Regions from separate parts of the Leclercia sp. GHBNCSD genome, predicted to be linked through region 4. Evidence: predicted binding sites of a transcription regulator. Region 4 holds the regulator's gene; each other region holds the start of a gene.

Region 1 (2,192 bases), 2.0 Mb from region 4:
GTAAAGAGCATCGCCAGCAATGACCCCAGGATAACATCACCGCTTCGCCAAAGCGCAGTTTGCATATCCCCGGTCGGCGCACCAATCACCACCGCAAGGGTGATACCGATAAGCAGCGCCTGATAGGGTCGTTTGCCCAGTGCCAGCCAGCCGCAGAGAAACATGGCCGCCGCGCACCACAGCAGCATCAACGGCAGAGAGATAAGCTCCAGTTTCAGGGCAATTAACCCCATTGCCGAGCCCAGAATGGTGCCGCCAATGCGCTCATACGCGCGCGGAACGACGTTCCCCCAAAAGGAGATCGGCCCCATGATGACCACCAGGGTGATCAGCGGCCATGTCCCTTCCGGCACGGCCAGCAGACGCACCAGTAAAAAAGTGAGGATAAACGCCAGCGCGATACGGCATCCATGTACGATGCGGTAATGACGATACAGTCGAATTTCAAAAGGCGTTAGAGATTTGTCGGGGCGCACACGCTCTCCAGCTTTACGGCAAACCCTGATTGTACTGCGTTTTCTGCCGGAGTTGTGCTCCCCGGCAGAAAAACCCTGTTAAGTGTGGGCATTAAGGAACCGTTATGCCATGCGGCTCTGTACCGGAATAAACATCTCAATATCCCAGTAGCCGTCGACATTCCCATCATTCAGATAACGTTCAAAACAGGCTTTTGGCGCGATCTGGTAATCGACATCCTCAAGCAGACTGTCGAAAAACCGATTCCACGGCGTGGCGAAATCATGGTTCTCAACGCGGGCCGTCGCCACCGCGTAGTCGCCTGCCGCCACTTCGGTCAGGATCACCCCTTCACTGTTGGGAGGAATAACAAAATCGTCCGGCACGGTGACAACCGTGTCGCAGCGTAGTTTTTCGGCAGGCACTTCGTCAGGGTTATCATAATAGACCGCCACCCACTCCAGCGGCTGGATCTGACGCCCCTCTACCCACATCATCAGTTGTTCAAAACCCTGCTTAACGGTTTGCTCCCACGGGCCAACCATATGAAAACCGGCAATTTTGCGTTTATTCTGGTGCGTGATGCTGTAGTCCATGCTGCCTCCGATTGTTTACTGTATATACATACACTGTAATGCAGAAAAAAGCGGTTTAACAATAATGACCTGTCTATTATGGGAGCAGGCTCGCACTGTCGCCAGCCTGCTCCTCCAGGCGCTACGCCTTATGGTGCAGATAGTCGCTCAGCCGCGAGAACATCCCGCCTTTACCCACATTCTCCAGCGTCACCAGCGGCCAGTGGGCTACCACTTTATCGCGATCGTACAGTTCGATCTCCCCGACCCGCTGATGGGCGGCAATCGGTGCTTCGAGCTCTTTCTTATCCAGGACATACTTCGCCTTGATGTTCGGCAGCTCCGCCTTTGGCAGTGCCAGCCAGAAGTCCCGATCGGTACCTAACGAGATACGCTCTTTATCGCCGTACCAGATGCGCTCGTTGCCCACCTGCTTACCGTTACGCAGGATCTGCACGGTATCGAAATTCTGCTGGCCCCAGTGGAGCAGTTTGCGCGCCTGATCCTCGCGGCCTTTTGGGCTTTCAGCCCCCATGACGACAGCAATCAGACGGCGCTCACCGTCAACAGCAGAGGCGATCAGGTTAAAGCCGGCGCCAGAGGTGTGTCCGGTTTTCAGGCCATCCACGCTGAGCGACTTGTCCCACAGCAGACCGTTCCGGTTCTGCTGGGTGATACCGTTCCAGGTCAGGCTCTTTTCACTGTACATATGGTAAAACGCCGGCTCGCCGTGGATGATGGCGCGGGAGAGCACCGCCAGATCGTAAGCGGAGCTGTGCTGGCCCGGCGCATCGAGACCATGTACCGTTTCAAAGTGGGTGTCGCGCAAATTCAGCTTTTTAACGTAATCATTCATCATATTGACGAACTGCGGCTGTCCGCCCGCCACGTAATCGGCCAGCGCCACGCAGGCGTCATTCCCGGAATCGACAATCAGTCCGCGGCTGAGGTCGCGCACGGAGACCCGTTCACCCGCTTTCAAAAACATTAGCGAGGAGCCGTTAAAAACCGGGTTCCCTTTGGCCCACGCGTCCTGGCCTACGGTCACCATATCGTCCGGCGTAATGCGATGGCTGTCGATCGCGCGGTCAACCACATAGCCGGTCATCAGCTTGGTCAGGCTGGCCGGATTGCGCTGCTGATGTTCGTTGCCCGCCGTTA
Region 2 (2,192 bases), 1.4 Mb from region 4:
TGCCATCCTTGAGCAGTATCACCAGGGGCGCGATAACCGTCTGGCGTACCGTATAGCCCGGCGTGACGCCTATAACCGCGACGCGGAGCTGGCTTCTGTGGTGTCGAATATGTCCACGGAGCCGCGGGCAACCGCAGAAACTCGTGAAATCGCATTCCGTTTGCTGTGCCTGAACCATACTTTTACCAGCTACATCGCCGCGTTGGGCGCACACCGCGAGCGGCTCAACAACCCCGCAATCCTGGGGTTGCTCGACGATGCGGTCTGCTATGTTGATGATGCGCTTCATCAACGTCCGGCGGATGAGCCTCGTGTTCAACAGGCGCTAAGCGAACTGGCGCAACGCATTTCACATATTGAGCCAGGCGCAGAGAGCAAGGCGCCTCTGGTGCTGCAGCAGATTGGTCTGCTCATCGCGTTGCTGCCAGAAATTTGCCATCTACAACAGCACGTTAATCAACTGCCGGAGTGACGGGCGTCTCAACCGGCAGCTTTTTGTACCACTCCACCAGCTCCTGGCGTCTGACTTCCGGGAGCGCAGCGACGTGGAGCCCGGTGATCGCCCCTTCCAGCGCAAACAGCACCTTGTAACTGAGGTGCTTGTTCAGCGCTCTGATCTTCAGCCAGCACTGTTCTGCTCCCAGCTCACGTAATGCCTCTTCATTGGTGATGCCCGCTTCATAGAGCAGGATCTCCAGCTGAAAGGTGAGATTGGGTAAATCTTTCAGCCTCTCGCGCTTGTAGCGTTCGCAGCGCTCCCGCCGCGCCGCCTCCAGCGCAAACGACGAGAGCTGCAGAAGCGTTTCACGATCCTGCCAGAGTCCTTCATCGACGCGAAAATAGTTTAACAACACCGGCCGCCCCCGCTTCACCAGCGACAGGAAAGACGAGGCATGCTTTACGCAGTAGGGTGCACTCTCTTCACAGGCCCGCAGGTATAACTCCCCTTCCGACACCATGGCAAATACCGTGTCATCTACCGCCAGAGTGTAACCGCCAAACAGGGCACGATACTGAACCTCGCCCAGAGGAGACAGGTATTCTGCTGATTGATAGATCCGTTCATACGATAACTTTTTCATGATATTTCCCTTTTAAATCATGGAGTAATGATGAAGTCGCTTGTTAACGGATCCGTTAGCCAAAAAATAGGTAACTTATGATTGAACGGCAAGCTGATTTTTCAATACGACTGAATTACAAACCAAATTTGCGAGGAGCTTTCCGAAAATGAGGTTGATCTTTAGTCGCACAGGGGTTACTGTATATCCATACAGTAACTACAGGGCTGGATTGATTATGTACTCTTCAGGCTATGCAAACCGTTCAACTACTTTCTCTTCTACCGCAGGTAAAAGCGCGCTGAATTCCACTGCGCCTGTTTCCACCGGGCTGATTAGTGAAGTGCTCTACCGTGAAGACCAGCCCATGATGACGCAGCTGTTATTGCTGCCACTGTTACAGCAGCTTGGTCAGCAGTCGCGCTGGCAGCTGTGGCTTACGCCGCAGCAGAAATTGAGCCGGGAATGGGTGCAGTCCGCCGGCTTGCCGCTCACAAAAGTGATGCAGATAAGCCAGATGGATCCATGCCATACTGTAGATTCAATGGTGAGGGCGTTACGTACCGGAAATTACAGCGTCGTGATCGGTTGGTTTACGCACGAGTTGACGGAAACGGAGCAACATCGTCTGGCTGAAGCCGCCGAAGAAGGTAATGCGCTCGGCTTCATAATGCGTCCCATTCGAATGAATGCTCTGGGCAACGGACACCTTTCTGGGCTAAAAATTCACTCCAATTTGTATCATTAAGTAAAAATAAGAGTATTCCTGGAATTTTTTTTGCGCCCTCTGTACGCCGTTGGTTCTCTATAAAAAAGCCGCGAAAAGTCTTGTCTGCCGCGGCTTTCTTCATTTTAGCACGCCTTAAATTGCGCAATAAATGTTAAATATTGTGTATACAAAACTTTTTTTTTCATATGCCTGACAGAGTTCACACTTGTAAGTTTTCAGGTACGTTGTAGACTTTACATCGCCAGGGGTGCTCGGCCTAAGCCGAAGATATCGGTAGGTTTACTCTTTGTCCCCGCCCCCCGGTGAAGGATTTAACCGTGACTCTCATTGAGATTCTCATGGCGATTTTTGGATGATAACGAGGCGCAAAAAATGAAAAAGACAGCTATCGCGATTGCAGT
Region 3 (2,192 bases), 510 kb from region 4:
CTGAGCGAATAAAGGCCTCGGTAACCGGTTGACGCTGCTCGCCATCGCGTACGGCGGCGTACAACCGGCTCCACAATCCCTCGCCCAGGGTTCTGGTCACCACCAGGCCCTGGCGTTCAAAGCTCTCCACCACCCAGTGTGGTAACGCGGCAATACCCATGCGGGCCGCCACCATCTGAATTAACAGCAGAGTATTGTCCACGCTTTTCAGCTGCGGGCTGATACCCGCCGGCTGAAGAAAGTGACGCCAGATATCCAGACGACTGCGCTGGACCGGGTAGATCAGCAGCGTTTCGGTCGCCAGATCTTCCGGCGTAATGCGCGTTCTGGCAGCCAGTGGATGATCCGGGGCCAGCACCAGGCGAACTTCAAAATCAAACATCGGCGAATAGTGCAGGCCACTGCGCGGCAGAATATCCGAGGTCATGACCAGATCCAGCTCGCCCTGCTGGAGTGACGGTTGCGGGTCAAAGGTCACGCCGGATTTAAAGTCCATCTCCACCTGCGGCCATCTCTGGCGGAAGTTCTCAAGCGCGGGTGTCAGCCACTGGATACAGCTGTGGCACTCAATGGCGATGCGCAGCCGGGTTTGCTGGGGCTCATGGCAGGCCTGCAACGCGCTGGCGATCTGCGGCAACACCTGATTCGCCAGCTGCAGCAGGATCTCACCCTGCGGCGTGAAGCGTAGCGGCTGACTCTTACGCACAAACAGACGAAAGCCAAGGCGCTGTTCCAGATCGCTGAACTGGTGGGAAAGGGCGGATTGCGTCTGGTGCAGCGCCGCCGCCGCCGCCGCAAGAGAGCCGCAGTTCCGCAACGCCTGGAGCGTTTTCAGGTGTTTTATCTCGATCATGAATGTCCTTCACTTCGCCATGAACAATTTGCGCTTGAGGAATATACAGTACCTACACATTATGGAAGTGTAAACATCTGGACGGCTAAATACTGAAAATTCCATAAGGAGCACATCATGACAATTCGCAACCATACCCTCGGTTTCCCGCGCGTCGGCCTGCGCCGCGAGCTGAAAAAAGCGCTCGAAAGCTACTGGGCGGGTAACGCCACCCGTGATGAACTGCTGGCGGTGGGACGCGAACTCCGTGCCCGCCACTGGGATCAGCAGAAGCAGGCGGGCATTGACCTGCTGCCGGTGGGCGATTTCGCCTGGTACGACCATGTTCTGACGACCAGCCTGCTGCTGGGCAACGTGCCGGCTCGTCATCAGAACAACGATGGCTCGGTAGATATCGACACCCTGTTCCGCATTGGCCGTGGCCGTGCGCCAACGGGTGAACCCGCGGCGGCGGCAGAGATGACCAAATGGTTCAACACCAACTACCACTACATGGTGCCGGAGTTCGTGAAGGGCCAGCAGTTCAGACTGACCTGGACCCAGTTGCTGGATGAGGTGGACGAAGCCCTGGCCCTCGGCCATCAGGTGAAACCTGTTCTGCTGGGGCCGGTAACGTACCTGTGGCTCGGTAAAGTGAAGGGCGAACAGTTTGATCGCCTGAGCCTGCTGCATGAGATCCTGCCGGTGTACCAGCAGGTGCTGGGCGAACTGGCGAAACGCGGCGTTGAGTGGGTACAGATCGACGAACCGGCGCTGGTGCTGGAGCTGCCGCAGGCATGGCTGGATGCCTTCAAACCGGCATACGACGCCCTCGCGGGCCAGGTGAAGCTGCTGCTCACCACCTATTTCGAAGGCGTGACGCCAAATCTCGATACCATCACTGCGCTGCCGGTGCAGGGGCTGCATGTTGATCTGGTGCACGGTAAAGATGACGTGGCAGAACTCCATTCCCGTCTGCCGTCCGACTGGCTGCTCTCTGCCGGGCTGGTGAACGGTCGCAACGTCTGGCGCGCCGATCTGACAGAAAAATATGGTCAGATTAAAGAGATCGTTGGTAAACGCGATCTGTGGATCGCCTCATCCTGCTCCCTGCTGCACAGCCCGATCGACCTCAGCGTCGAAACCCGTCTGGATGCCGAAGTGAAGAGCTGGTTTGCCTTTGCCCTACAAAAATGCGAAGAGCTGGCCCTGCTGCGCGATGCGCTGAACAGCGGCGATACGGCGGCGATTACCGCATGGAGCGCGCCAATTCAGGCCCGCCGCCACTCTACCCGCGTGCACAACCCGGCGGTTGAGAAACGTCTGGCCGCCATCACCGCGAAGGAGAGCCAGCGTCAGA
Region 4 (2,192 bases):
AATTAAGTAATTTGTAGTAAATTCGTGGCCAGCCAGACATAAACGATGTAAAGCCTCTGGTTAAAAATGCAATTGCGGCGCAAGGATAACAGAAAGCGCGCAAAATTTCTGTTGTTACCCGTCATACTTCCGGCGGCAGCGCAGCGCGCTTAAGCCACCGTTTCTGACGCTATTTTCGAAGAAAGGTTTCTTTTAATGGCCAACAATACCACTGGGTTAACCCGAATCATTAAAGCTGCCGGCTATTCCTGGAAAGGCATTCGTGCTGCCTGGATCAATGAAGCCGCTTTTCGCCAGGAGGGGGTAGCAGTCATCGCGGCGATTATTATTGCCTGCTGGCTGGATGTTGATCCCATCACCCGCGTACTCCTGATTGGATCGGTAATGTTGGTGATGATAGTCGAAATTCTGAACAGTGCGATCGAGGCGGTGGTCGACCGCATTGGCAGCGACTTCCATGAGCTTTCGGGCCGGGCGAAAGATATGGGCTCTGCCGCTGTGCTGATGGCGATTATCGTTGCTCTGTTTACCTGGGTCACGCTGCTTTGGGGGCATTTGCGATAAGCCTTCAGAAACCGAACAAGTCTCTGGTTTTTTATGCGGTTTGTGGTTCCAAAATCGCCTTTAGCTGTATATACTCACAGCATAACTGTATATACACCCAGGGGGCGGAATGAAAGCGTTAACGACCAGGCAGCAAGAGGTGTTTGATCTCATTCGGGATCATATCGGCCAGACGGGTATGCCGCCGACGCGTGCAGAAATCGCGCAGCGTCTGGGCTTCCGTTCTCCAAACGCCGCTGAAGAGCACCTTAAAGCCCTGGCGCGTAAGGGTGTGCTTGAGATTGTCTCCGGCGCGTCTCGTGGTATTCGTCTGCTCGTTGAAGCAGAAGAGGGCCTTCCGCTTGTCGGTCGTGTCGCCGCCGGGGAACCGCTGCTGGCGCAACAGCATATTGAAGGCCACTATCAGGTCGATCCGGGCATGTTCAAACCGAGCGCGGACTTCTTGCTGCGCGTCAGCGGGATGTCCATGAAGGATATCGGCATTCTCGACGGCGATCTGCTGGCGGTACATAAAACGCAGGATGTGCGCAACGGCCAGGTCGTTGTGGCGCGCATAGATGATGAAGTGACCGTTAAGCGTCTGAAAAAACAGGGCAACACGGTACAGCTGCTGCCGGAAAACAGCGAGTTTTCCCCGATTGTTGTCGATCTGCGTGAACATAACTTTTCCATCGAAGGGCTGGCGGTAGGCGTCATCCGCAACGGTGAATGGTTATAACCTCTTTCTGACAGACTGCGGCAACCCCGCAGTCTGCTTTTCTTTTTTCTCCCGGTCATACACATGTCTCTGCTGACTGCTTCAGACAAGGCGTTGTGGCGTCTTGCCCTCCCGATGATCGTCTCCAATATCAGCGTCCCGCTGCTGGGGCTGGTGGATACCGCCGTTATCGGCCATCTCGACTCTCCGGTCTATCTGGGCGGTGTCGCCATCGGCGCCACGGCAACCAGTTTCCTGTTTATGCTGCTGCTCTTTTTGCGTATGAGCACCACCGGTCTCACCGCTCAGGCCTATGGCGCGAAAGATCCGCTGCGTCTGGCCCGGGCGCTGGTGCAGCCGCTGATCCTCGCGCTCGGCGCCGGTCTGCTGATTGTGCTGCTGCGCACACCGCTTATCGATCTGGCGCTACATATCGTGGGTGGCAGCGAGGATGTCCTGCATCAGGCGCGGCGCTTCCTTGAGATCCGCTGGCTCAGCGCCCCGGCATCGCTGGCTAATCTGGTGCTGCTCGGCTGGCTGCTGGGGGTGCAGTATGCCCGGGCACCGGTGATCCTGCTGGTGGTGGGTAATCTGCTCAATATCGTGCTGGATCTATGGCTGGTGATCGGGCTGAAAATGAACGTGCAGGGGGCCGCCCTGGCGACTGCTGCCGCCGAATACGCCACCCTGTTGCTCGGCTTGTGGATGGTCTGGCGGGTGCTGGCTCTGCGCGGCATTTCCCTGGCGCTGCTGAAAGCGAGCTGGCGCGGCAATATCCGCAAGCTGCTGGCCCTGAACCGGGACATTATGCTGCGCTCGCTGCTGCTGCAACTCTGTTTCGGCGCGCTGACGGTGCTGGGCGCGCGTTTGGGGCCGGAGATTATCGCCGTTAACGCCGTGCTGATGACGCTCCTCACCTTTACCGCCTACG

The links. The regulator LexA, encoded in region 4, represses DNA repair genes until DNA is damaged. The targets are predictions, from matches to a motif close to TNCTGTATGTACATACAGNA.
Region 1: the regulator LexA is predicted to act here: its motif matches at 1,069-1,088, upstream of sbmC (DNA gyrase inhibitor SbmC).
Region 2: the regulator LexA is predicted to act here: its motif matches at 1,260-1,279, upstream of sulA (SOS-induced cell division inhibitor SulA).
Region 3: the regulator LexA is predicted to act here: its motif matches at 885-904, upstream of metR (HTH-type transcriptional regulator MetR).

The regions. Positions count from the first base shown of each region.
Region 1 is NZ_JBQVYO010000001.1:3,641,781-3,643,972, reverse strand. It holds gene ACT3IC_RS17345 (FUSC family protein) at 1-476, opposite strand, end outside; gene sbmC (DNA gyrase inhibitor SbmC) at 579-1,052, opposite strand; gene dacD (serine-type D-Ala-D-Ala carboxypeptidase DacD) at 1,174-2,192, opposite strand, start outside.
Region 2 is NZ_JBQVYO010000001.1:250,352-252,543, forward strand. It holds gene yccS (YccS family putative transporter) at 1-472, shown strand, start outside; gene ACT3IC_RS01380 (TfoX/Sxy family DNA transformation protein) at 453-1,082, opposite strand; gene sulA (SOS-induced cell division inhibitor SulA) at 1,300-1,809, shown strand; gene ompA (porin OmpA) at 2,164-2,192, shown strand, end outside.
Region 3 is NZ_JBQVYO010000001.1:2,201,257-2,203,448, forward strand. It holds gene ACT3IC_RS10610 (carboxylate/amino acid/amine transporter) at 1-12, shown strand, start outside; gene metR (HTH-type transcriptional regulator MetR) at 1-853, opposite strand, end outside; gene metE (5-methyltetrahydropteroyltriglutamate--homocysteine S-methyltransferase) at 971-2,192, shown strand, end outside.
Region 4 is NZ_JBQVYO010000001.1:1,690,518-1,692,709, reverse strand. It holds gene plsB (glycerol-3-phosphate 1-O-acyltransferase PlsB) at 1-40, opposite strand, end outside; gene ACT3IC_RS08265 (diacylglycerol kinase) at 196-564, shown strand; gene lexA (transcriptional repressor LexA) at 674-1,282, shown strand; gene dinF (MATE family efflux transporter DinF) at 1,346-2,192, shown strand, end outside.